One region of the Streptomyces sp. NPDC050422 genome, then DNA from elsewhere that is predicted to be linked to it. Evidence: riboswitches for the same ligand, from Rfam matches in the RefSeq annotation. Region 1 holds a riboswitch; each other region holds the start of a gene.
What was found. Region 1 has a riboswitch for thiamine pyrophosphate ahead of thiO (glycine oxidase ThiO). Riboswitches for the same ligand answer to the same signal wherever they lie in the genome.

Region 2: another riboswitch for thiamine pyrophosphate. It lies ahead of ACIBJG_RS17960 (thiamine ABC transporter substrate binding subunit); the one in region 1 lies ahead of thiO (glycine oxidase ThiO).
Region 3: another riboswitch for thiamine pyrophosphate. It lies ahead of thiC (phosphomethylpyrimidine synthase ThiC); the one in region 1 lies ahead of thiO (glycine oxidase ThiO).
Region 4: another riboswitch for thiamine pyrophosphate. It lies ahead of ACIBJG_RS33910 (purine-cytosine permease family protein); the one in region 1 lies ahead of thiO (glycine oxidase ThiO).

The regions. Positions count from the first base shown of each region.
Region 1 covers NZ_JBITIE010000005.1:64,438-70,030, forward strand. The annotation lists gene ACIBJG_RS08405 (thiazole synthase) at 1-374, opposite strand, end outside; gene thiS (sulfur carrier protein ThiS) at 377-625, opposite strand; gene thiO (glycine oxidase ThiO) at 622-1,803, opposite strand; TPP riboswitch at 1,801-1,913, opposite strand; gene ACIBJG_RS08420 (NAD(P)/FAD-dependent oxidoreductase) at 2,115-3,287, shown strand; gene ACIBJG_RS08425 (Rv2175c family DNA-binding protein) at 3,357-3,722, shown strand; gene thiE (thiamine phosphate synthase) at 3,827-4,480, shown strand; gene metF (methylenetetrahydrofolate reductase [NAD(P)H]) at 4,605-5,522, shown strand; gene ACIBJG_RS08440 (hypothetical protein) at 5,573-5,593, shown strand, end outside.
Region 2 covers NZ_JBITIE010000010.1:243,265-248,857, forward strand. The annotation lists gene ACIBJG_RS17950 (phosphatidate cytidylyltransferase) at 1-969, shown strand, start outside; gene rlmN (23S rRNA (adenine(2503)-C(2))-methyltransferase RlmN) at 1,074-2,180, shown strand; TPP riboswitch at 2,222-2,338, shown strand; gene ACIBJG_RS17960 (thiamine ABC transporter substrate binding subunit) at 2,419-3,522, shown strand; gene ACIBJG_RS17965 (ABC transporter permease) at 3,609-5,222, shown strand; gene ACIBJG_RS17970 (ABC transporter ATP-binding protein) at 5,225-5,593, shown strand, end outside.
Region 3 covers NZ_JBITIE010000002.1:312,643-318,235, reverse strand. The annotation lists gene ACIBJG_RS04115 (IclR family transcriptional regulator) at 1-435, shown strand, start outside; gene ACIBJG_RS04110 (SsgA family sporulation/cell division regulator) at 537-974, shown strand; gene ACIBJG_RS04105 (YibE/F family protein) at 1,055-2,395, opposite strand; TPP riboswitch at 2,467-2,600, shown strand; gene thiC (phosphomethylpyrimidine synthase ThiC) at 2,593-4,392, shown strand; gene ACIBJG_RS04095 (DUF885 domain-containing protein) at 4,495-5,593, shown strand, end outside.
Region 4 covers NZ_JBITIE010000028.1:7,387-12,979, forward strand. The annotation lists gene ACIBJG_RS33890 (phosphocholine-specific phospholipase C) at 1-1,481, shown strand, start outside; gene ACIBJG_RS33895 (hypothetical protein) at 1,488-1,718, opposite strand; partial or broken gene ACIBJG_RS33900 (peptidase S15) at 1,983-2,241, shown strand; gene ACIBJG_RS33905 (gamma carbonic anhydrase family protein) at 2,362-2,964, opposite strand; gene ACIBJG_RS33910 (purine-cytosine permease family protein) at 3,023-4,441, opposite strand; TPP riboswitch at 4,424-4,520, opposite strand; partial or broken gene ACIBJG_RS33915 (hypothetical protein) at 4,680-4,958, opposite strand; gene ACIBJG_RS33920 (ATP-binding protein) at 4,993-5,478, shown strand; gene ACIBJG_RS33925 (discoidin domain-containing protein) at 5,403-5,593, opposite strand, start outside.

The DNA.
Region 1 (5,593 bases):
TCGTCCACCAGCGTCTCCGCGGCGTCGAGCAGCTCGATGGGGTCGGGCAGGAGGGTGCGCTCGTCCGCCACCACCTCCAGCTTGACCCAGTGGGTGCCGAGCGCCTCGCGGGCCAGCCGGGCGGTGAGTACGGCCTCGCCCGCGGTGAAGCAGCCCGCCGTGTTCGGCAGCACGCGGATGGAGAGCTTCTGCAGTACGGAGAGCACGGAGCCCTGCACGGTCGGGTCCAGGCGGCGCATCGCCACCGTGGTCAGCTCGGTGCCGGAAGCGGTCAGGGACCGCTCCAGCACGTCCAGGCTCGGTGCCCCGCCCGTCCCCATGATCAGCCGGGAGCCGAGGACGGTGCCGCCGAGCGAGAAGAGGTCGTCGGACATGGTCAGCCTCCCTGGACCGCGGTGAGGACCTCGACCCGGTCGCCGTCGGCGAGCGCGGCCGCGGGCCACTGGCCGCGCGGTACGACGGTCTCGTTCAGGGCGGCCGCGACGCCCGAGGGCGCGCGGGTCAGCGAGGCGACCAGGGCCTCCAGGGTGGTGCCCGGCGCGACGGCGACGGCCTCGCCGTTCACGGAGACGGAGAGGGAGGGGGAGGCGGAGGGGGAGGCGGAGAGGGGGGCGGGCTCGGTCATGCGGGCTGCTCCTGACGTACGGGGGCGGCGGCGGGTGAGAAACGGCCGGGGGAGAAGGGGCGGGCCACCTCGGGCAGCTCGCCTCCGGCCAGCAGCTCCGCCATGGCGTCCCCGGTGACGGGGGTGAGCAGCACCCCGTTTCGGTGGTGGCCGGTGGCGAGGTGCAGGCCGGGCAGCGCGGTGCGGCCGAGCAGCGGGGCGTTGTCGGGGGAGGCGGGGCGCAGACCGGCGACGGTCTCGGTGAGCGGCAGCTCCGTGATGCCCGGCACGAGCTCGTGCGCGTCGCGCAGCAACTCGTACACACCGCCTGCCGTGACGGTGGTGTCCCAGCCCATCTCCTCGCTGGTGGCGCCGATGACCAGTTCGCCGTTCTCGCGCGGTACGAGGTAGACGTGGCTGCCCCGGACCACGGCCCGCACGGTGCGGGAGAGGAAGGGGGCGTACGCGGTGGGCACGGTCAGGCGCAGCACCTGGCCCTTCACCGGGCGGACCGGGGGCAGGACGTGCTCCGGCACCCCCGCGAGCCGGCCGCTGAGGCTGCCCGCCGCGAGCACGACCTGATCGGCTGCCGCCTCCCTGCCGTCGGCGAGCTCGACTCCGGTGGCCCGGCCGCCCGTGACCGTGAGCCGTTCGGCCCGTTGGCGGTGGAAGGTGACCCCGGCCCGCTCGCACGCCGTCAGCAGCGCGGCGGCCAGCCGTCGCGGGTCGACCTGGTGGTCGCCGTCGACCCGCAGCCCGCCGCGTACGCCGGGCGCGAGCATCGGCTCCAGACGGCGGCACTCACGACCGGTGAGCCACTCCGACTCCAGCCCCGAGCGGCGTTGCAGGGCGTGGAGCTCCCGCAGATGGGCGCGGTCGTCGGCGTCGAGCGCGACGGCCAGGGTGCCGCAGGCGCGGAAGCCGATCTCCTGTCCGCTCGCCGCCTCCAGCTCGGCCGCGAACGCCGGATAGCGTGCGGCGGAGGCGACGTTGAGACCGAGCAGCATCTCCTCGCCGTAGTGGAGTTCGGTGACGGCGGCCAGCATGCCGGCCGCGACCTGTGCGGCACCGCCGCCCGGTGCGGGGTCCACGACCGCCGTGACCAGGCCGCGCTGGGCGGCCCGCCAGGCGGTGACCAGGCCGATGATGCCGCCCCCGATGACGAGGACGTCCGACCCGTTCGTCCGGTGTATGCGCATGGGCGTCCAGCCCCTCCCTTCGCCGGCATGACCCGGATCAGGTTCGTACGGTCGGAGGCCGTCCAGCCTCCCTCTCAGCCCGGTCCGTCCGGGCTCCCGCGAGTGATGTGCACGGCCACCCTAAACCCCTGCCCCACGCCGCCTGCAAGGGAGCGGACGCCGGCGCGGGGACGGCGATCCGGTGGGCGCGTCACGGGAACCGACTTCCTGACGTTGTGTCAGGTGCTTAAGGTGGACGGGTGGACGAGCAGACCGGACAGCAGCAGACAGGATCGCGACGCAGCCGCCGCGTCGTGATCGCCGGAGCGGGCATGGCGGGCGTGCAGACCGCCGTGGCCCTGCGCGAACAGGGCTTCACCGGCCCCGTCACGCTGATCGGCGCCGAACCGCACCAGCCGTACGACCGGCCGCCCCTGTCGAAGGCGGTCCTTCTCGGCAAGGCCGAGGACTCGGCCTTCGACATCGACTTCGAGGCGCTGGGCATCACCCTGCGGCTCGGCCTCGACGTGACGGCACTGCGCGCGGCCGACCGCGAACTGGACACCCCGGACGGGCCCGTCCCCTACGACGTCCTGGTCGTCGCCACCGGCGCCGAACCCCTGGTGCTGCCCGGCTCGGAGGGTGTCCCGGGCGTCCACCTCCTGCGCACCCTGGACGACGCCGCCCGGCTGCGCCCGGTCCTCGAACGGCAGCACGACGTCGTGGTCGTCGGCGCGGGCTGGATCGGCGCCGAGTTCGCCACCGCCGCCCGCGCGGCCGGCTGCGCGGTCACCGTGGTCGAGGCCGCCGACCGCCCGCTCGCCGGCGCGCTGCCCGCCGAGGTCGCCGCCCCCATGGCCGGCTGGTACGCCGAGAGCGGCGCCGCGCTCCTCACCGGCGCACGCGTCGCCCGCATCGAACCCGGCCGCGTGGTCCTGACCGACGGCCGCACCCTCCCGGCGGACGCGGTCGTCGTCGGCATCGGCGCCCGGCCCGCTACCGGGTGGCTCGCCGGATCGGGGATCGAACGAGGCCCGGACGGATCGGTGACCGCCGGCGCATCGCTGCGCACCTCGCTCCCCGACGTGTACGCGGTCGGGGACTGCGCATCCTTCCCCTCGGCCCGGTACGGCGAGCGGCTGCTCGTCCACCACTGGGACAACGCCCTTCAGGGGCCCCGGACCGTCGCCGCCGCTGTCGTCCGGGAGGGCGAGGGGCAGCCCCCGGTCTACGACCCCGTGCCCTACTTCTGGTCCGAGCAGTTCGGCCGCTTCGTCCAGTACGCGGGTCACCACACGGGGGCCGACGCCCTGGTGTGGCGCGGCGACCCTTCCGAAGCGACGTGGACGGTGTGCTGGCTCCGGGGCGGCGCGCTCGTCGCCGTACTGGCGGTTGGCCGTCCGCGCGATCTGGCACAGGGCCGCAAACTCGTCGAATCGGGGGCGGAACTCGTCCCCGAGCGGGTCGCCGACCCCTCCGTACCCCTGAAATCGGCCACGCTCTGACGCCCGCCCGACGCCCCGTACGGTCGGCCCGGGTACCGACTGTCGGTCCGGGATGGCACGCTTGTCCCCGTGACCGAGATTGACGTAAAGATCGATGCTCTCGTCCCCGCCTGGCTCCACCTCCCCGACATCGCAGAAATGTTCGATATCGAGGTGACGCGTGTGCGCCAGCTGGTCAAGGACGGCCAGCTCATTGCCGTACGACGTGGTGAGAACCGGGCGCTCCAGGTGCCTGCCGCCTTCATCGACGGCGACAAGGTGGTCAAGGGCCTTTCGGGGACCCTGACGCTCCTGAGGGACGACGGCTACTCCGACGCGGAGATGCTGGAATGGCTCTTCACGCCCGACCCGAGTCTGCCGGGCACGCCCGCGCAGGCACTGAGTGAGAACCGCGGCACGGAGGTGAAGCGTCGCGCCCAGGCGCTCGCCGTCTGAGAGACCGGCGCCGCACAGGGGAGGCGGGCCGCATGTCGCGGCCCGCCTCCCGCGCGGCACCACACCGAACCACCGCCATCGTCGTCCCCGGGGGGAACCGCACCATGTCCACGCCTCGCACGCTGCTGTCCGACGCCCGGCTCTACCTGTGCACGGACGCCCGCCGGCGCCAGGGCGACCTCCCCGCGTTCCTCGACGCGGTCCTCACCTCCGGCGTGGACATCATCCAGCTGCGCGACAAGGGCATGGAGGCGGCCGAGGAGCTCGAACACCTCGCGGTCTTCGCCGACGCCTGCAAGCGCCACGGCAAGCTCCTCGCCGTCAACGACCGGGCCGACGTGGCCCACGCCATCGGCTCCGACGTGCTGCACCTGGGCCAGGGCGACCTGCCGGTCCCGGCCGCCCGCGCGATCGTCGGCCAGGACGTGGTCGTCGGCCGCTCCACGCACGCCGAGTCCGAGGTCGACGCGGCCCTCGCCGAGCCCGGCGTCGACTACTTCTGCACCGGCCCCTGCTGGCCCACGCCGACCAAGCCCGGCCGGTACGCCCCCGGCCTGGACCTCGTCCGCTACGCCGCCTCGCTCGCCCCCGCCCGCCCCTGGTTCGCCATCGGCGGCATCGACGCCGGCAACCTCGACGAGGTGCTGGAAGCCGGAGCACGCCGGGTCGTCGTCGTGCGGGCCGTCACCGAGGCGTCCGATCCGGCGGCGGCCGCCGCCGGGCTGGCGGGAAGGATCCGGGACCGCGCCGAGGCGTGACCGGGAGGACGGCCGGGGGCCTGTTCGGGACGGGAGTGTCCGAAGCGTGGACAAAGTTCGGGCAATCAAGTCAAATCGCCCCAGTTCGGTGGGGAGCCCGCCTCGCCCTGGTTAACCTGCCGGTATGGCCCTTGGCACACCCTCCACCAGGACAGATCACGCGCGCACCGTGCGTGAGATGCTCGCGACCGGCAAGACCTCGTACTCCTTCGAGTTCTGGGCGCCCAAGACCGAGAAGGGTGAGCGCAACCTCTGGAACGCGCTGCGCCGGGTCGAGGCGGTGGGACCGAGCTTCGTCTCCGTGACGTACGGAGCCGGCGGCTCCACCCGGGCCGGGACGGTCAAGGCGACCCAGGACATCGCCGCCGAGTCCACGCTCACCCCGGTCGCGCACCTCACGGCGGTCAACCACTCCATCGCCGAACTGCGCAACATGGTGGGTCAGTACGCGGACGCCGGAATCCGGAACATCCTCGCCGTGCGCGGAGACCCGCCGGGTGACCCGATGGGCCCGTGGGTCGAGCACCCGCAGGGCGTGCGGTACGCGGCGGATCTCGTGCGACTGATCAAGGAATCCGGTGATTTCTGTGTCGGCGTCGCCGCATTCCCCGAACGGCATCCGCGCTCGGAGGACTGGGACACCGACATCCGGCATTTCGTGGACAAGTGCCGTGCCGGTGCGGACTATGCGATCACGCAGATGTTCTTCGACCCGGACGCCTATCTCCGGATGCGTGACCGGGTGGTCGCTGCGGGTTGCGAAACGCCGGTCATTCCCGAGGTGATGCCCCTCACGAGCGTCCGGCAATTGGAGAGATTCGCGCAGCTCAGCAACGCGACCCTGCCCGCGGACCTGAAAGAACGCATCCTCGCCGCCAAGGAGGATCCCGCCGCTGTACGCTCCATTGGCATCGACTTCGCAACGCGGTTCTGCGCGAAGCTGCTTTCCGAGGGTGTCCCCGGGCTGCACTTCATCACGTTGAACAACTCGACGGCGACGCTCGAAATCTACGAGAATCTCGGACTGCACAAGCAGTCGTGACCGGCCGTACCCGCCGCGACCCGGGGCGGTGGCCGTAGAAGGGGGCGGGCATGGGCTGGACGGTCCTCTAC
Region 2 (5,593 bases), on a different contig from region 1:
ATGCCCATCGTGCCGGACGTTCCCGACGCAGGTAGAGACGCTGAGAGCCGTGATGACCGGGACCAGGGGGCCGGACGCCTGAGCGGCGGCCCCCTGTTCCGTGACGAGAAGCCGCAGGAGCCCATGTCCACCGCGCCGCCACCTCCGCAGAAGAAACGTGCGGGCCGTGATCTGGGAGCCGCCATAGGGGTCGGCCTGGGGCTCGGGGCCGTCGTCGCTGCGTCGCTCTTCATCGTCAAGGCCGTCTTCGTCGGCGTCGTCGTGGTCGCCGTCGTCGTGGGCCTGTGGGAGCTCACTTCCCGGCTGGAGGAGCGCAAGGGCATCAAAGCGCCCCTCGTGCCACTCGCGATCGGCGGCGCGGCCATGGTCGTGGCCGGTTACGCGCGGGGCGCCGAGGGCGCCTGGATCGCCATGGCGCTGACCGCCCTGGCGGTGCTCGTCTGGCGGATGACCGAGCCGCCGGATGGCTACCTCAGGGACGTCACGGCCGGAGTCTTCGCCGCGTTCTACGTGCCGTTCCTGGCGACCTTCGTCGCCATGCTCCTGACCGCCGACGACGGACCCCAGCGGGTTCTGACCTTCCTGCTGCTGACCGTGGTCAGCGACACGGGTGCGTACGCCGTCGGCTGGCGGTTCGGCAAGAACAAGCTCGCTCCGCGCATCAGCCCCGGAAAGACCCGCGAGGGCCTGTTCGGAGCCGTGGCCTTCGCGATGGTGGCCGGTGCGTTGTGCATGCAGTTCCTGATCGACGACGGGACCTGGTGGCAGGGGCTGCTGCTCGGCCTCGCGGTCGCTGCCAGCGCCACCCTGGGCGACCTGGGCGAGTCCATGATCAAGCGGGATCTCGGGATCAAGGACATGGGCACGCTGCTGCCCGGGCACGGCGGCATCATGGACCGGCTCGACTCGCTCCTGCCGACCGCGCCGGTGGTCTGGCTGCTGCTGGTGATTTTCGTCGGCTCCGGCTGACAGGCGCGTAGATCACCCCTTCTGACCTGCTGTTTTACGAGTGAGGGTCCGTTGTCCACAGGGCGGCAGGCCCTCACTGTTCTGTCTGCGACACTGGAAGAACCATGCCTAAGCCCGGAGAACTCCAGTTTGTCGCGCCCCGCGGAGCCAAGAAGCCGCCGCGGCACCTCGCCGACCTCACGCCCGCCGAGCGCAAGGAAGCAGTCGCCGCGACCGGCGAGAAGCCGTTCCGCGCCCAGCAGCTCTCGCAGCACTACTTCGCGCGGTACGCGCACGACCCGGCGGAGTGGACCAACATCCCGGCCGGATCGCGGGACAAGCTCGCCGAGGCGCTGTTCCCCGATCTGATGTCCGTGGTGCGGCACATCAGCTGCGACGACGACACGACCCGCAAGACGCTGTGGAAGCTGCACGACGGGACGCTGGTCGAGTCCGTCCTGATGCGTTACCCCGAGCGCGTCACGATGTGCATCTCCTCGCAGGCCGGCTGCGGCATGAACTGCCCGTTCTGCGCCACCGGACAGGCCGGTCTCGACCGCAACCTGTCGACCGCCGAGATCGTCCACCAGATCGTGGACGGCATGCGCGCGCTGCGCGACGGCGAGGTCCCCGGCGGCCCGGCCCGGCTCTCCAACATCGTCTTCATGGGCATGGGTGAGCCGCTTGCCAACTACAACCGCGTGGTCGGTGCGATCCGCCGGCTGACCGACCCCGAGCCCGACGGGCTGGGGCTCTCGCAGCGTGGGATCACGGTCTCCACCGTCGGCCTCGTCCCGGCGATGCTGCGCTTCGCCGACGAGGGCTTCAAGTGCCGCCTCGCCGTCTCGCTGCACGCCCCGGACGACGAGCTGCGCGACACCCTCGTGCCGGTGAACACCCGGTGGAACGTGCGCGAGGTGCTGGACGCCGCGTGGGAGTACGCGGAGAAGTCCGGCCGCCGCATCTCCATCGAGTACGCGCTGATCCGCGACATCAACGACCAGGCGTGGCGGGGCGACCGGCTCGGCCGGCTGCTCAAGGGCAAGCGGGTCCACGTCAACCTGATCCCGCTGAATCCGACGCCCGGCTCGAAGTGGACCGCCTCGCGGCCCGAGGACGAGAAGGCGTTCGTCGACGCCATCGCCGCCCACGGGGTGCCGGTGACCGTCCGGGACACCCGGGGCCAGGAGATCGACGGGGCCTGCGGACAGCTGGCGGCCTCCGAGCGCTGAGGCCGAAACCGGCCGTGTAGCCTGGGCTCGAAATCAACTTCATATTCCGACAGGGGAGCGCCACAGCGCTGAGAGTGCGGCACCAAGGACAGGTTGGCCGCAGACCCTCTGAACCTCGCCCGGGTCATTCCGGGTAGGAAGTTCGGACCTTACTCAAGCTGTTGCGCCCTGCCCGCTTCCGGTTTCCGCCGGCGCGGGCAGGGCCGCGTCTCTTCCTGGTCATCCCAGGAGGAATCACATGAGCACCACCAAGAAGATCGCGGCGGGGGCCGTCGCCGCCGCGCTCGGCGCGACCGCGCTCGCCGGATGCGGAAGCTCCGACGACTCGGCCGCCGGCACCGGCGGTACCAAGGGCACCGGCTCCAAGACCGTCACTCTCGTCAGCCACGACTCCTTCAACGCCTCCATGGACGTACTGAAGGAGTTCACCCGGCAGACCGGCTACACCGTCAAGGTGCTGAAGAGCGGTGACGCGGGCGCCGCGCTCAACCAGGAGATCCTGACCAAGGGCTCGCCGCGCGGCGACGTCTTCTTCGGCGTCGACAACACTCTGCTCTCGCGCGCCCTCGACAACGGCCTGTTCACGCCCTACGAGGCCAAGGGCCTCGACCAGGTCGCGGCCGACGTCCAGCTGGACGCGGGCAAGCACCGGGTCACTCCCGTCGACACCGGCGACATCTGCGTCAACTACGACAAGCAGTACTTCGCCGACAAGAAGCTGGCGCCACCGCAGTCCTTCGACGACCTGGCGAAGCCCGCGTACAAGAACCTGCTCGTCACCGAGAACGCGGCGACCTCCTCGCCGGGCCTCGGCTTCCTCCTCGGCACCGTCGCCACCTATGGCGAGGACGGCTACCAGGACTACTGGAAGAAGCTGAAGAGCAACGGCGTCAAGGTCGTCGACGGCTGGGAGCAGGCGTACAACGAGGAGTTCTCCGGCTCCGCGGGCGGCAAGAAGGCCAAGGGCGACCGGCCGCTCGTCGTCAGTTACGCCTCCAGCCCGCCCGTCGAGGTGCTGTACGCGGACCCGCAGCCGAAGACCGCCCCGACCGGCGTCGCCACCGGAACGTGCTTCCGGCAGATCGAGTTCGCCGGTCTGCTCGACGGGGCGAAGAACGAGGCGGGCGGCAAGGCTCTGCTGGACTTTCTGATCGGCAAGCAGTTCCAGGAGGACATGCCGCTCAACATGTTCGTCAGCCCGGTCACCAAGGGTGCGAAGGTGCCGGATCTCTTCACGAAGTTCGGCGCCACGGTCGACAAGCCGACGACCGTCGCCCCGGACACGATCGCCAAGAACCGTGAGCAGTGGGTCCAGTCGTGGTCCTCGCTCGTAGTGAAGTAGCGAAGACTCCCGTACGCGGACCGGGCGCGCGCGGGAAGGCCGCGCGCGCCCGGTCGCTGCGCGGGGGCGCGGTACGGCTCGGTCTGATGGCCGTGCCCGTGGCGTTCTTCGCGTTGTTCTTCGCTTATCCCGTCGTCGCGATCGTGGGACGCGGGCTCAAGGCCGGCGGCGTATGGCAGTTCGGGCGGTTCGGCGAGGTGCTGAGCCGGCCGGACATCACAGACGTCCTCTGGTTCACCTTCTGGCAGGCCCTCGCCTCGACCGCGCTGACGCTGCTGGTCGCGCTGCCCGGCGCGTACGTCTTCGCCCGGTTCGACTTCCCCGGCAAACAACTGCTGCGGGCGATTGTCACCGTGCCGTTCGTCCTGCCGACCGTCGTCGTCGGCACCGCGTTCCTCGCGCTGCTGGGTCGCGGTGGCTTCCTCGACGAGCTGTGGGGCGTACGGCTCGACACGACGGTGTGGGCGATCCTGCTGGCCCATGTCTTCTTCAACTACGCCGTCGTCGTACGCACAGTCGGCGGACTCTGGTCGCAGCTCGACCCCCGGCAGGAGGAGGCCGCGCGGGTTCTCGGAGCGGGGCGTTTCGCCGCTTGGCGCCGTGTCACCCTTCCCGCACTGGGACCCGCTGTGGCGGCTGCCGCGCTGATGGTCTTCCTCTTCACCTTCACCTCCTTCGGTGTCGTACAGATCCTCGGCGGTCCCGGCTTCTCCACGCTGGAAGTGGAGATCTACCGGCAGACCGCGCAACTGCTCGACCTGCCCACGGCCGCCGTGCTGACGCTGATGCAGTTCGTCGCGGTCGGCGCCGTGCTCGCCGTGCACGCGTGGACCGTGCGGCGCAGGGAGACCGCGCTGAAACTCGTCGACCCGGCGCAGACGTCCCGCAGACCGCGCGGCGCGGGGCAGTGGACGCTGCTCGGCGGGGTGCTGCTGACCGTGCTGGTCCTGATCCTGCTGCCGCTCGCCGTCCTGGTGGAGCGGTCGCTCGATGTGTCCGGCGGGCACGGATTCGCCTACTACCGCGCACTCGGCTCGGCGGAGGCGAACAGCGGTACGTTCCTGGTCGCGCCGATCGAAGCGATCGGGAACTCGCTGCGCTACGCCCTGGTCGCGACCCTCATCGCCCTGGTCGTCGGGGGACTGGCGGCGGCGGCCCTGACCAGGAAGGCGGGCCGGCTCGTCCGCGGGTTCGACGCGCTGCTGATGCTGCCGCTCGGCGTCTCCGCCGTCACCGTCGGCTTCGGCTTCCTGATCACCTTGGACAAGCCGCCGCTGGACCTGCGGACCTCCTGGATCCTGGTGCCGCTCGCCCAGGCGCTCGTCGGCGTGCCCTTCGTCGTACGTACCATGCTGCCGGTCCTCAGAGCGGTGGACGGGCGGCTGCGCGAGGCGGCCGCGGTGCTCGGTGCCTCGCCGCTGCGGGCCTGGCGCGAGGTGGACCTGCCGCTGGTGCGCCGGGCACTGCTGGTCGCCGCCGGTTTCGCGTTCGCCGTGTCGCTCGGCGAGTTCGGGGCCACGGTGTTCATCGCACGGCCCGACAACCCCACGCTTCCGGTGGCCGTCGCCCGGCTGCTGGGCCGGTCCGGGGAGCTCAACTACGGCCAGGCGATGGCCCTCAGCACCATCCTGATGCTCGTGTGCGCGGTATCGCTGCTGCTGCTCGAACGTATCCGCACGGACCGATCCGGGGAGTTCTAGAGATGCTGACACTGGAATCGGCCACCGTGCGCTTCGGTGAACGTGCGGCGCTGGACGCCGTGGACCTGGAGGTCGCCGAGCACGAGGTCGTCTGCGTCCTGGGACCGAGCGGCAGCGGGAAGTCCACCCTGCTGCGGGTGGTCGCAGGACTCCAGGAGGCCGACGGCGGACGGGTGCTCCTCGACGGCGCGGACCAGGACGGTGTGCCGGTCCACCGACGCGGCCTGGGCCTGATGTTCCAGGACCACCAGCTGTTCCCGCACCGCGACGTCGGCGCCAACGTCGCCTTCGGTCTGCGGATGCACGGTGTGAAGCGGGCTGAGCAGGACCGCCAGGTCGCCGAACTCCTCGACCTGGTGGGCCTGCCCGGC
Region 3 (5,593 bases), on a different contig from region 1:
GACGGGGAGATCGAACTCGTCGCGGTCGCGGACACCCCGGCGGCGCCCGCGGTGGAGGAGTGGGCGGCCTTCGGCGAGACGGGGCACGCCCACGCGATCGGCCAGTGTCTGCTGAGCCAGCTCGACGAGCCGGCCCGCGAGGACCACCTGGACCGGCATCCGGTGCGCCCGCTGACCCGGTACTCCGTGCGCGATCGTCCGGCACTTCTTGAGCGGCTGCGGTCGATCGAGCGTATGGAACCTGTCATCGAACGACAGGAGTACACCCTCGGAACGGTCTGCGCGGCCATCCCGATCACCGCCGGTTTCACGGCCGCCGCGATGGCCATTTCCGTCCCTCTCGACCAGGAAGAACGGTTGCTCCCCGCAGTCGAACGACTACGTGGCGAAGTGGCCAGCCTCTTGCGTTCGTTCGTGTTCTCTATCAGTATCTGAAAAATCACTCCTTGTGATCTGCTATCGCGTGCACCACGATGGCGTCAATAGGGCCACGGGGGATCATTCCTGGCCAGATTCATCTACTGCGGGGTTGAACGATGCGCGAGTCGGTTCAAGCTGAGGTCATGATGAGCTTCCTCGTCTCCGAGGAGCTCTCTTTCCGTATCCCGGTGGAGCTCCGGTACGAAGTGTGCGATCCGTACGCGATCCGGATGACCTTCCACCTGCCCGGCGACGCCCCCGTCACCTGGGCTTTCGGCCGTGAGCTGCTGCTCGACGGTCTCAACAGCCCCAGTGGTGACGGCGATGTACACATCGGACCGACCGAGCCCGAGGGGCTGTCCGACGTCCACATCCGGCTCCAGGTGGGGGCCGACCGTGCGCTCTTCAGGGCGGGTACGGCACCTCTCGTAGCGTTTCTCGACCGGACGGACAAACTCGTGCCGCTCGGTCAGGAGTGCACGCTGGGTGACTTCGAGGGCAATCTGGAAGAGGCGCTGGGGCGGATTCTGGCCGAGGAACAGAACGCCGGCTGACGAAGCCCGTGTCCTTGGCCTGCATGCCGGTCGAACAGCACACCTGCCGAACGGGTGAATCGCTCTCCGTGTCCGGACACTCAGGACTTCGTCCGGCGACGGCGCCCCCTGCCGCTCCGTACGAGTGCCGGAGCTACGGAATCCGGGGCAGGCCCGGAGCGGTCCGCGGAGACGACCAGCGCCGCGAGCGCGGTGGTCACCGGCACCGAGGCGACCAGTCCGATCGAGCCGATCAGTGTGCGCACGATCTCCTCCGCCACCAGTTCGCTGTTGGCCACCGTCCCCACGCTGCTCTGGGCGATCGAGAACAGCAGCAGCAACGGAAGCGCGGCGCCCGCATAGGCGAGCACCAGGGTGTTGACCACCGAGGCGATGTGGTCGCGCCCGATCCTGATCCCTGCCCGGTAGAGCTTCTTCGCACTCATCGTCGGGTCGGCCTGGTGCAGTTCCCAGACGGCCGAGGTCTGGGTGACCGTCACGTCGTCGAGCACCCCCAGGGAGCCGATGATGACTCCGGCCAGCAGCAGCCCGCTCATGTCGATGTGCGGATACAGGCCATGGATGAGGCCGGTGTTGTCGTCGGTGTTCCCGCTCAGACTCGCCCAGCCGATGAAGAGCGAGCCGAGCAGCCCGATCAGGAGCAGTGAGATCAGGGTGCCGATGACGGCGACCGAGGTGCGGGCCGTCAGCCCGTGGCAGATGTAGAGCGCGATCAGCATGATGGCGCTCGCACCGACGACCGCCACGACCAGCGGGTTCGATCCCTGCAGGATGGCCGGAAGGATGAACAGGGTCAGGACGGCGAACGACAGGGCGAGCGCCACCAGGGCCATCACCCCGCGCATTCTGCCCACGGCGACGACCACCAGCGCGAAGATCCCGGCCAGCAGCATCAACGGGAACTTCCGGTTCACGTCGGTGACGGAGTACTGGAGGTCATGGGGCGCGTCGGGGGCGTACGCGACGACCACCCCCTGTCCCTCCCGCAGCTGCCGTGGCGCGTCGGGCTGGACGACCTCGACGAACTTCCGGCCCTTGTCCTGCCCGCTCGTGATCTCGACGGTGGCCTTCTTGCAGAGGGCGGCCCCGTCGTCCCCCCCGGCCTGCTCGCCCGTGGGTGGCGCGGTCTCGCCGCTGATGGGCAGCTGGGAGGCGTTCACGTCCTTGCAGTCGATCTTGCCGATGTTCACCACCTTGCCCTGTTGGGTCTGCCGGTCGAAACCGACACCGGTGCGCTCGTGCGCCGGCGCACCACCGGGCCAGAGGACCACGAGCCCGACGACGACCGCGGCCGCGAACGGGATCAGCACGGCGGCGATCACCTTGCGCAGATGGCTGGACACGGGAGCGGCGGGGCCGTGGCTGTGGGAGTGCGCGTGCTGATGGTCCTGCGGTTCGGGGTCGCTATGAGGGGACGTCACCGGCCGATCATCGCAAGAAGAGGAGGGGCCCTCTGTTCAGCTCGCCAGCATGGGCGCTAGCGTGGTGGCACCTTTGCACACGCGGGAGCTCGGAGCACCGGGCTGAGAGGGCGCTGATCTCCGTACGTCCGTACGGGACAGGCTGCGCCGACCGCCGAACCTGTTACCGGGTAATGCCGGCGTAGGGAGTAGGTCTCATGACCACATCGGACGCACGCACGCCTGCCTCGAACCAGAGCGACGAGGCCGGGAAGTCCATCGGCTGGCACAAGGGATACGTCCAGGGTTCACGCCCGGACCTCCGCGTGCCGATCCGTCAGGTGCACCTCACCAACGGCAAGGACGTGACGCTGTACGACACGTCGGGGCCGTACACCGATCCCACCACCGAGACCGATGTCCGCCGGGGGCTGGCGCCTCTGCGGGAGAACTGGATCATCGCCCGCGGCGACACCGAGGAGTACACGGGACGCCCCGGGCGCCCCGAGGACGACGGGCTCAAGCACACCTCGCCGCGCGGTGGGCTGCGCAATCTGGACGCGGTCTTCCCCGGCCGCCCCCGCCAGCCGCGGCGCAGCCGGGACGGCCGTCCCGTCACCCAGCTCGCGTACGCCCGCCGGGGCGAGATCACCCCGGAGATGGAGTACGTCGCGATCCGGGAGAACGTCGAGTCCGAGGTGGTGCGTGAGGAGATCGCCGCCGGCCGGGCGGTGCTCCCGGCCAACGTCAACCACCCGGAGACCGAGCCGATGATCATCGGCAAGCGGTTCCTGGTGAAGGTGAACGCCAACATCGGCAACTCCGCGGTCTCGTCCTCCATCGAGGAGGAGGTGGACAAGATGACCTGGGCGACCAAGTGGGGCGCCGACACGGTCATGGATCTGTCCACCGGACGCAACATCCACACCACCCGTGAGTGGGTTCTTCGCAACTCCCCCGTGCCGATCGGCACCGTGCCGCTCTACCAGGCCCTGGAGAAGGTCGACGGCAAGGCGGAGGAACTGACCTGGGAGGTCTACAAGGACACCGTCATCGAGCAGGCCGAGCAGGGCGTCGACTACATGACGGTGCACGCCGGCGTGCGCCTGCCGTACGTACCGCTGACGGCCCGTCGCAAGACCGGAATCGTCTCCCGGGGCGGCTCGATCATGGCGGCGTGGTGTCTGGCGCACCACAAGGAGTCGTTCCTCTACGAGAACTTCGAGGAGCTCTGCGAGATCCTCGCCTCGTACGACGTGACGTACTCCCTGGGCGACGGGCTGCGGCCCGGGTCGATCGCGGACGCCAACGACGAGGCCCAGTTCGCGGAGCTGCGTACGCTCGGCGAACTGAACACGGTCGCGAAGCGGTTCGGTGTCCAGACCATGATCGAGGGCCCGGGCCACGTCCCGATGCACAAGATCAAGGAGAACATCGACCTCCAGCAGGAGATCTGCGAGGAAGCGCCGTTCTACACGCTCGGCCCGCTGACGACCGATGTGGCGCCGGCGTACGACCACATCACCTCGGGCATCGGCGCCGCGATGATCGCCTGGTGGGGGACGGCGATGCTCTGCTACGTGACGCCCAAGGAGCACCTCGGTCTGCCCAACCGGGACGACGTGAAGACCGGGGTCATCACGTACAAGATCGCGGCCCATGCGGCGGACCTCGCCAAGGGGCACCCGGGGGCGCAGGACTGGGACGACGCGCTGTCGGACGCCCGGTTCGAGTTCCGCTGGGAGGACCAGTTCAATCTGGCGCTCGACCCGGACACGGCCCGGGAGTTCCATGACGAGACGTTGCCTGCCGAACCGGCGAAGACGGCCCACTTCTGCTCGATGTGCGGTCCGAAGTTCTGCTCGATGAAGATCTCCCAGAAGATCCGTGACGAGCATGGCGACGGGGCCACGGCCGTCCCCACCGAATTCGACGCGGAGGCGCTGGCCGGCATGGCGGTGAAGTCCGAGGAGTTCGCGGCCCGGGGAAACCGGGTGTACCTCCCGGTGACGGACTGACGCCTGCACGCGTACGCGCTGTTCCTGACGGCCTCGAAGGGCCGTCCGGAACAGCGCCCGAAGGCCTGGAGGATTGATCCGACGGCGCGTCAAGATGTGTCCATGGCAAATGAATCGCTCACCCCGCGCGGCATCGCCGACAGTCACCTCGACCAAGTGGCCGCACACGATCCGATGACCTCCGCATGGCTGGGCCTGAACCCGGGCGACGACCGGCAACCGGACCTCTCGCCTGAGGGCTTCGAGGCCCATGCCCAGCTGGCCCGCCGCAGTCTCACCGCACTCGACGCCGCCCACGTACCGGACGACCCCGCTGAACAGGCGTGCGCCCGGCTGCTGCGGGAACGCCTCACCGCCGAGCTCGCGATGCACGACACCGGCGAGAACTACCGGCAGCTGCGCACGGTGGGCGCGCACGTGGACCAGGTGCGGGCGATATTCACCCTCATGCCCACGACCACCGACGAGGACTGGGCGGCGGTGGCCGGACGGCTGCGCAACCTCCCCGGAGCGCTGGACGGCTACCGGGACACCCTCACCCGGGGGATCTCCCGCGGTCTGCTCGCCGCTCCCCGGCAGGCCGTGGGGGTGATCGGCCAGCTCGCCGACTGGACCGGGGAGTCCGCCGGACAGGCGGCGAGCGGCGCGGGCTGGTTCGCCGGCTTCGTCGCGGACGGCACCGACCGGATGCGCCCCGAACTGGACGATGCCGCCCGCCGGGCCACCCGCGCCGTCTCCGAGTTCCGCGACTGGCTGCGCGACACCTACGTCCCCGCCGCTGCGGACACCCCGGACGCGGTGGGCCGGGAGCGCTACCTGCGTGCCGCCCGCTACAACACCGGCGCCGAACTCGATCTGGACGAGGCCTACGACTGGGCCTGGGACGAGTTCCACCGGACGCTCGCCGAGATGCGCGTAGAGGCCGAGCGCGTCCTGCCCGGCGCCGGTCTCCTTGAGGTCATGCACCACCTGGAGGAGCACGGTCACGCGCTCAAGGGCGAGGAGGCCGCCCGCGACTGGTTGCAGCAGCTGATGGACGAGGCGATAAGCACCCTCGACGGCCGTCACTTCGACCTCTCCGGGCCGCTCCGCGAGGTCGAGTCCCGGATGGCGCCCGCAGGCAGCGCATCCGGCCCCTACTACCAGGGCCCGAGCCTCGACTTCAGCCGCCCGGGACGCACCTATCTGCCCACCCTGGAGC
Region 4 (5,593 bases), on a different contig from region 1:
ACGACGAGGGCGCCCACCCCGGATACGACTGGGGCACCTACGCGGAGCGGCTGGAGAAGGCCGGGCGCAGCTGGCGCACCTACACCGAGTGGGAGAACTTCACCGACAACCAGATCGAGTTCTTCGCCACCTTCAAGGCCATCGCGCGCAAGGCGCTGGCGAAGACCGGCGGGCACACGTACATGGAGTCGTTCTACTCCGCCGTGCGGGACGCGGACGCAGCCGAGCGGGAGCGGCTGTTCGGCCTGCTGGAGGAGGGCGTCGCGACCCTGGACAGGACCGAACGCCGTCTCTTCGAGAGGGCGTTGCGCCGGCTGGAGACCGGAACGCTGGCCGACGAGTTCGCCAAGGACGTGGCCGCGGGCACGCTGCCGGAGGTCTCCTATCTGGTGCCCTCCGCCGTCGACTCGGAGCACCCGAGCGTCTCCTCGCCGATCCACAGCGCGACGATCGTCTACAAGGTCCTGGACGCGCTGGGCAAGCACCCCGACGTGTGGCGGCACACCGCCGTCATCATCAACTACGACGAGAACGACGGCTTCTTCGACCACGTGCCGCCGCCGGTCGCCTCGCCCGAGGTGACCGAGGAGCAGTGGGAGGGCAAGCCCACCGGTCTCGGCATGCGAGTGCCGATGCTCGTCGTGTCGCCATGGACCATCGGCGGCTACGTCTGCTCCGAGGTCTTCGACCACACCTCCGTGATCCGCTTCCTGGAGCGCTGGACCGGGGTGAAGGAACCGAACATCGGCGACTGGCGGCGCACCGTCACCGGCGACCTGACCTCCGCTTTCGACTTCTCGCGAGGACGTCGCCGACCGGAGGTGGAGCAGCCGGGCGCCATTCCGCCGTTCAGCGGCCGCTGGTCGCCGAGGCCGCCGCTCGTGCAGCACATGCCCGTGCAGGAGCCGGGCGCACGTCCGGCCCGTGCACTGCCGTACCAGCCGGACGCGCAGGCGAAGGTGGTGGACGGCGCTGTGCGCGTGACCCTCAGCAACACGGGGAGCTCGTCGGCGCACTTCGCGCTGTATCCGTACGCGGGCGAGTTCCCCGTACCGCAGCACCGGGACGTGAAGGGCACGACGCAGTGGACGGTGCCCGTCACCGGCGCGGTGTACCGGTTCACGGTGACGGGGCCGAACGGCTTCCGCCGCGAGTTCGCCGGGTCCGCGAAGGACGGTGCCCCGGCCGAGGTCGCGTCGCGGGTCGACGCCGGGGAGCGCGATCTGCATCTCACGCTGCGCAACACGGGGCGGACGACGCTCGCCTTCAACGTGAGGCCGCGTGGATACGTCGACGAGGCGGACCTGCGCGAGTGGACCAGGACCGTCAAGGTCAAGCCGGGGCGCAGCCGCACAGTGGTGCACTCGGCGGCCGACGCGCACGGCTGGTACGACCTGGACGTCACCGTCGAGGGGGACGACGCCTTCCGGCGCCGGCTGATGGGGCACATCGAGAACGGCCGGGCGAGCATCTCGGGCTGACCCCGGTCAGGGCGGCGGTGGGCGCCCCTCACCGCCGCCGGCCCGCCGTTCCAGCGTCAGGCAGGCGAGCCGGTCGAGGAACAGCAGTGCGGGTACCTCTGCCTCCGCGAGTTCGCGCATCCGCAGCCGGGCCTCGGCCCGGGCGGCCTCGTTGAGCAGGGGCAGCCGGACGATGGTTACGGCCCTCTGGGCGGCAAGCTGCCGACAGATCGCCGGGCACATCGGCCGTTGAGCCACATGTCCGGGCGTTCTTCGGGGGGCATTCCGTAGAGGTCCTTGTCGGCGACTTTGGGCCGGCCCGGTGCGAGGCTGTGCCCGGCCTGCGGGTTCTCGTTCTTGCCTAGGTGATCGCCGGGTGTGGGGAGAAGGACGGTCATGGTCTTGCCTGCTGATCAGCCTGCCCCATCTTCATGGACTGACCTTGAGCACTGTCCGCTGCCCAGCGGACACGCCCGCATTCTGTGGGCCCTGCCTGTGACGGTCGCCGAGATCGAGTGGTACGAGGAGAACGGGATCGAGGTCGGACCGAGGGCTGCGCGAAGTACACCTCCGTCGCCGACGACTTCGGATCGGCGAGCGGTGAGTCGGCCTGGACCATGCGGTTCAGGCGCCCCGGATGGGACGTCCGGGTGGAGACCCGCACGATCCTGACATCGGACGAGACCGATCTCCATGTCGATGCCACGTGGACGGCTACGAGGACGGTCGCAGGGGCTTCTCCCGGACCTGGAACGAGAGCGTTCCGCGAGTGAACGCCTGAGCGTTGCCCGTGCCGGAGCCAATGCGTCCGTCCCCTTGATATGGCGCCGCAGGGCCACGATCGGGGCCAGCCCGGTGAGGCCGCGCGGTGGACGGCAGGCCGGAAACCCTCCCGCGGGGCTCAGATCTGCCGGTCGTCGCTGTGACGGCCGAGGCTGCGGCCGAAACGTTCCGAGATCGCCGGCATCAGGCTCTCGCCGTCGGCCGGGCGGTCGAGGCCGAAGACGTGACCGGGGAAGTCCAGGTCCTTCTGTACCGCCCAGATTCCGTCGTGGTCCTCCGTCGGGAGGATGCGCACCGGGTCACCGACAGCGACCCAGCCGATCGGCACCATCGAGTCGGCCGGCAGTACGGTGCGCAGATGCACGACGCCGTTGATCCGCACCTCGGAACGGGTCCCGATCCGTGCGCCGTTGAAGACGCGGCTGCCGGTGGCCAGGAAGACCTCGTCCTCGACCCGGCAACCGGTCAAATAGGAGGTGGGGCCCACCAGCACCTGCCGCCCCAGAACCAGCGGGTCCCGTCGGGTACCCCGCAGGACCGAGTTCTCCATCACGATGCTTCCCTCGCCGACCTCCACCGGACCGCCCTCGGCGGTGAGCACCGCACCGAACAGCACCCGGCACCCGGCGCCCACCCGCACATCCCCGCACAGCGTGGCGGTCGGAGCGACATAGGCCGTGGGGTGGACCGTCGGCGAGCAGCCCTCATGAGCAATCATCATGCCCGCGATCATCCCGTGTCCGGAGCGCCGGCGTACACCACCCCCGCGACCCCACCGGTCAGCGGCCGGCTGGCCGGCGTCGTAGCCGCAAAGGTGCGTAGACGGCGAGCGCCGCGACGAACGCGACGTAGTAGGCAAGGTCCGCGCCGTGGAGTGCCGCGGCCACCGGCCCTACGTACAGGCTCGTGTCCATGAACGGAACCGCCGCGCCGAAGGCGACGACGAATGCCGCGAGTGCGGGCCACCACGGCTGCGGGCGGTCGCTCTCGGCAGCCGGCTCGAACGAAGCTCCGCCCCTGTCCCTCGTGCGTGCGAACCAGTCGACGGCTACGACCGCCACGAATCCGGGGATCCAGTAACCGACGAACAGCAACACGTTCTGGAAGCGGGCCGTGGTGTCCGCGGCGTGCATCCACAGCACCAGCGGGAAGCCGAGTACGGCAGAGAGGGCCGCGGCCAGCGGCCGTGGGATGGGCACTCCGACGGTCTGAAGGGCCAGAGAGCCGCTGTAGTCGTTCATCGCATTGCTGCACAGCGCCGCAAGCGCGACCGCAAGCAGGCCGAACGCGCCGAGCGTGCCGCCTCCCAGCAGTTCATCGACGCCCTTCGCGGTCTGGTCGGTGAAGGCGGATGCTCCCCACAGGCCGAGCGCCTGCACGGCTACGAAGGAGACCGTGACGCCGAGAAGCGTGTACCAGAACATGCGGGGGCGGGAGGCGGACCGTGGCAGGTACCGGCTGAAGTCGCTGGCGTACGGAGCCCAGGAGAGTGCGAGGCTGAGTGCGATGGTGCTGGTGAGCACGAAGGCGCCGGCGCGGTCGGCGCCGTGCACCGACCCGCTGGTGGTGGGGTGGACGCCGTCGAGGAGCTTGACGGCCAGCGCGACGAAGGCCGCGGCCAGCACGAAGGTCATGATCTTCTGCAGTCGGTGGATCGCCTCGTAGCCGAACACACCGAGTACGCCCTGCCCCACCATCATCACGAGTACGCCCAGCCAGAACGGCCATCCGCACAGTTGAGCCAGCGCATCCCCGCCGAAGAGGCCGATGAGCGCGTCCCACGCGACCGATGACAGCCACTGCAGCACGCCCGGAACGGCAACGGCCCGGCCGAAAGCGAGCCGCGCGAGCGGCAGTTGTCCTGTCCCCGTGAGACTGCCCCAGGTCCCGAGGTACGCGGTGGGCACGGCGCCAACGAGCGTGCCGAGCACCACAGCCACCAGGGCGGTGGTGAAGTCCAGCCCGAGGACGATGCCGATCGTGCCGGTGAAGACGCCCGTCATGGTGAGGTTCGGAGCGAACCACACGGTGAACAGCCGCCCGGGAGTGCCGTAGCGGTGCGATTCGGGGACCGGGGCGATCCCGCGGGTCTCGATGCGCAGATCACCGGCGGCGGGGGGCGTCCGCCCGTCGAGGACAGCCCGGCGGTCAGTGGCTGCCGGGCCGCTCGGAGCATGTGGAAATGACATGAATGACATCCCTCCGCCAGTGCTAACTGGTTCAGGTTCGACGGGTGTGATCTCAGCCCCGCTGGTCGGGGCACCCCGTGTCGGATTGCGTCGGCAAGGCTAACCCACGTGTTCGGGCCCGGACGACTGGGCTCCGACAGGTCGGTCGCAGGCCCGCATACCGCCTTGCTCACGTGGCTCGTTGAGCAGGGCGTGGGCTTCGAGGGGTTGTCCCGGTGGCGGGGTACGGGCGCCGGCGCGGGGACCGTCAGTCCATGGAGGTGTCCCCGTGGCCCGGGGCCCCGGCGACCTCCACGGTGGAGATGATTCGGACGACCGACGGGGCACGGGGCGCCGACCCGAAGCCGAAGGTGACCGGCGGGTAGACGGGAGCGAGTCCGCCGAGATTCCGTCCGCCCAGCATTGCGGTTGCCGCACGAACACGGTGCAGGTCCCCGGCCCCGTACCACTCGCGACGGCCCGCGCCCGCACTCCCCAGCGTGCGGACACCCGGCATCAGCCGGGCCGGTCCGTCGCAGACGGCGGCCGTCCTGTCCACCGTGGGAGACCAAGCCGACCGCATGGGCACACTGGTGGAAGACCTGCTGCTGCTCGCCCGGCTGGACCAGCAGCGCCCTCTGGAACGGCAGCCGGTCGATGTGCTCGCCCTGGCCGTCGACGCGGTACGCGATGCCCGCCTGCTCGCCCCCGAGCGTGAGATCCGGCTCGCGGTGGACGACAGAGGCTCCTACGCCGTCACCGGCGATGAACTCCGGCTGCGCCAGGTGCTGTCCAATCTGACCGGCAACGCCCTCACACACACCCCACCGGGCACCCCCGTCTCGATCGAACTCGGACCCGGTCGCCCCGGCCAGCCACCTGCCGTGCTCCTCGACGTCACGGACCAGGGCCCGGCCTCCGGAACAGGCCGAGCGCGTGTTCGAACGTTTCTACCGCACCGACACCTCACGAACCCGCCGCACCGGCGGCCTTACCGGGGGAATACGGAAAGGGCCCTGAGGCGTGCGTACCCGCTGCGCCAGCCCGTGACGTCGAGCGCCACGTAGCGTGCAGTGATGCCGGCCGTGAGGCCGGTCGTGGTGGTGCGGCCCCGCAGTGTTCCGCCGGAGCGGTAGGTGACGCCGTCGTCGCTGAACTCGACCGTCGCCCCCGGCACCCTGC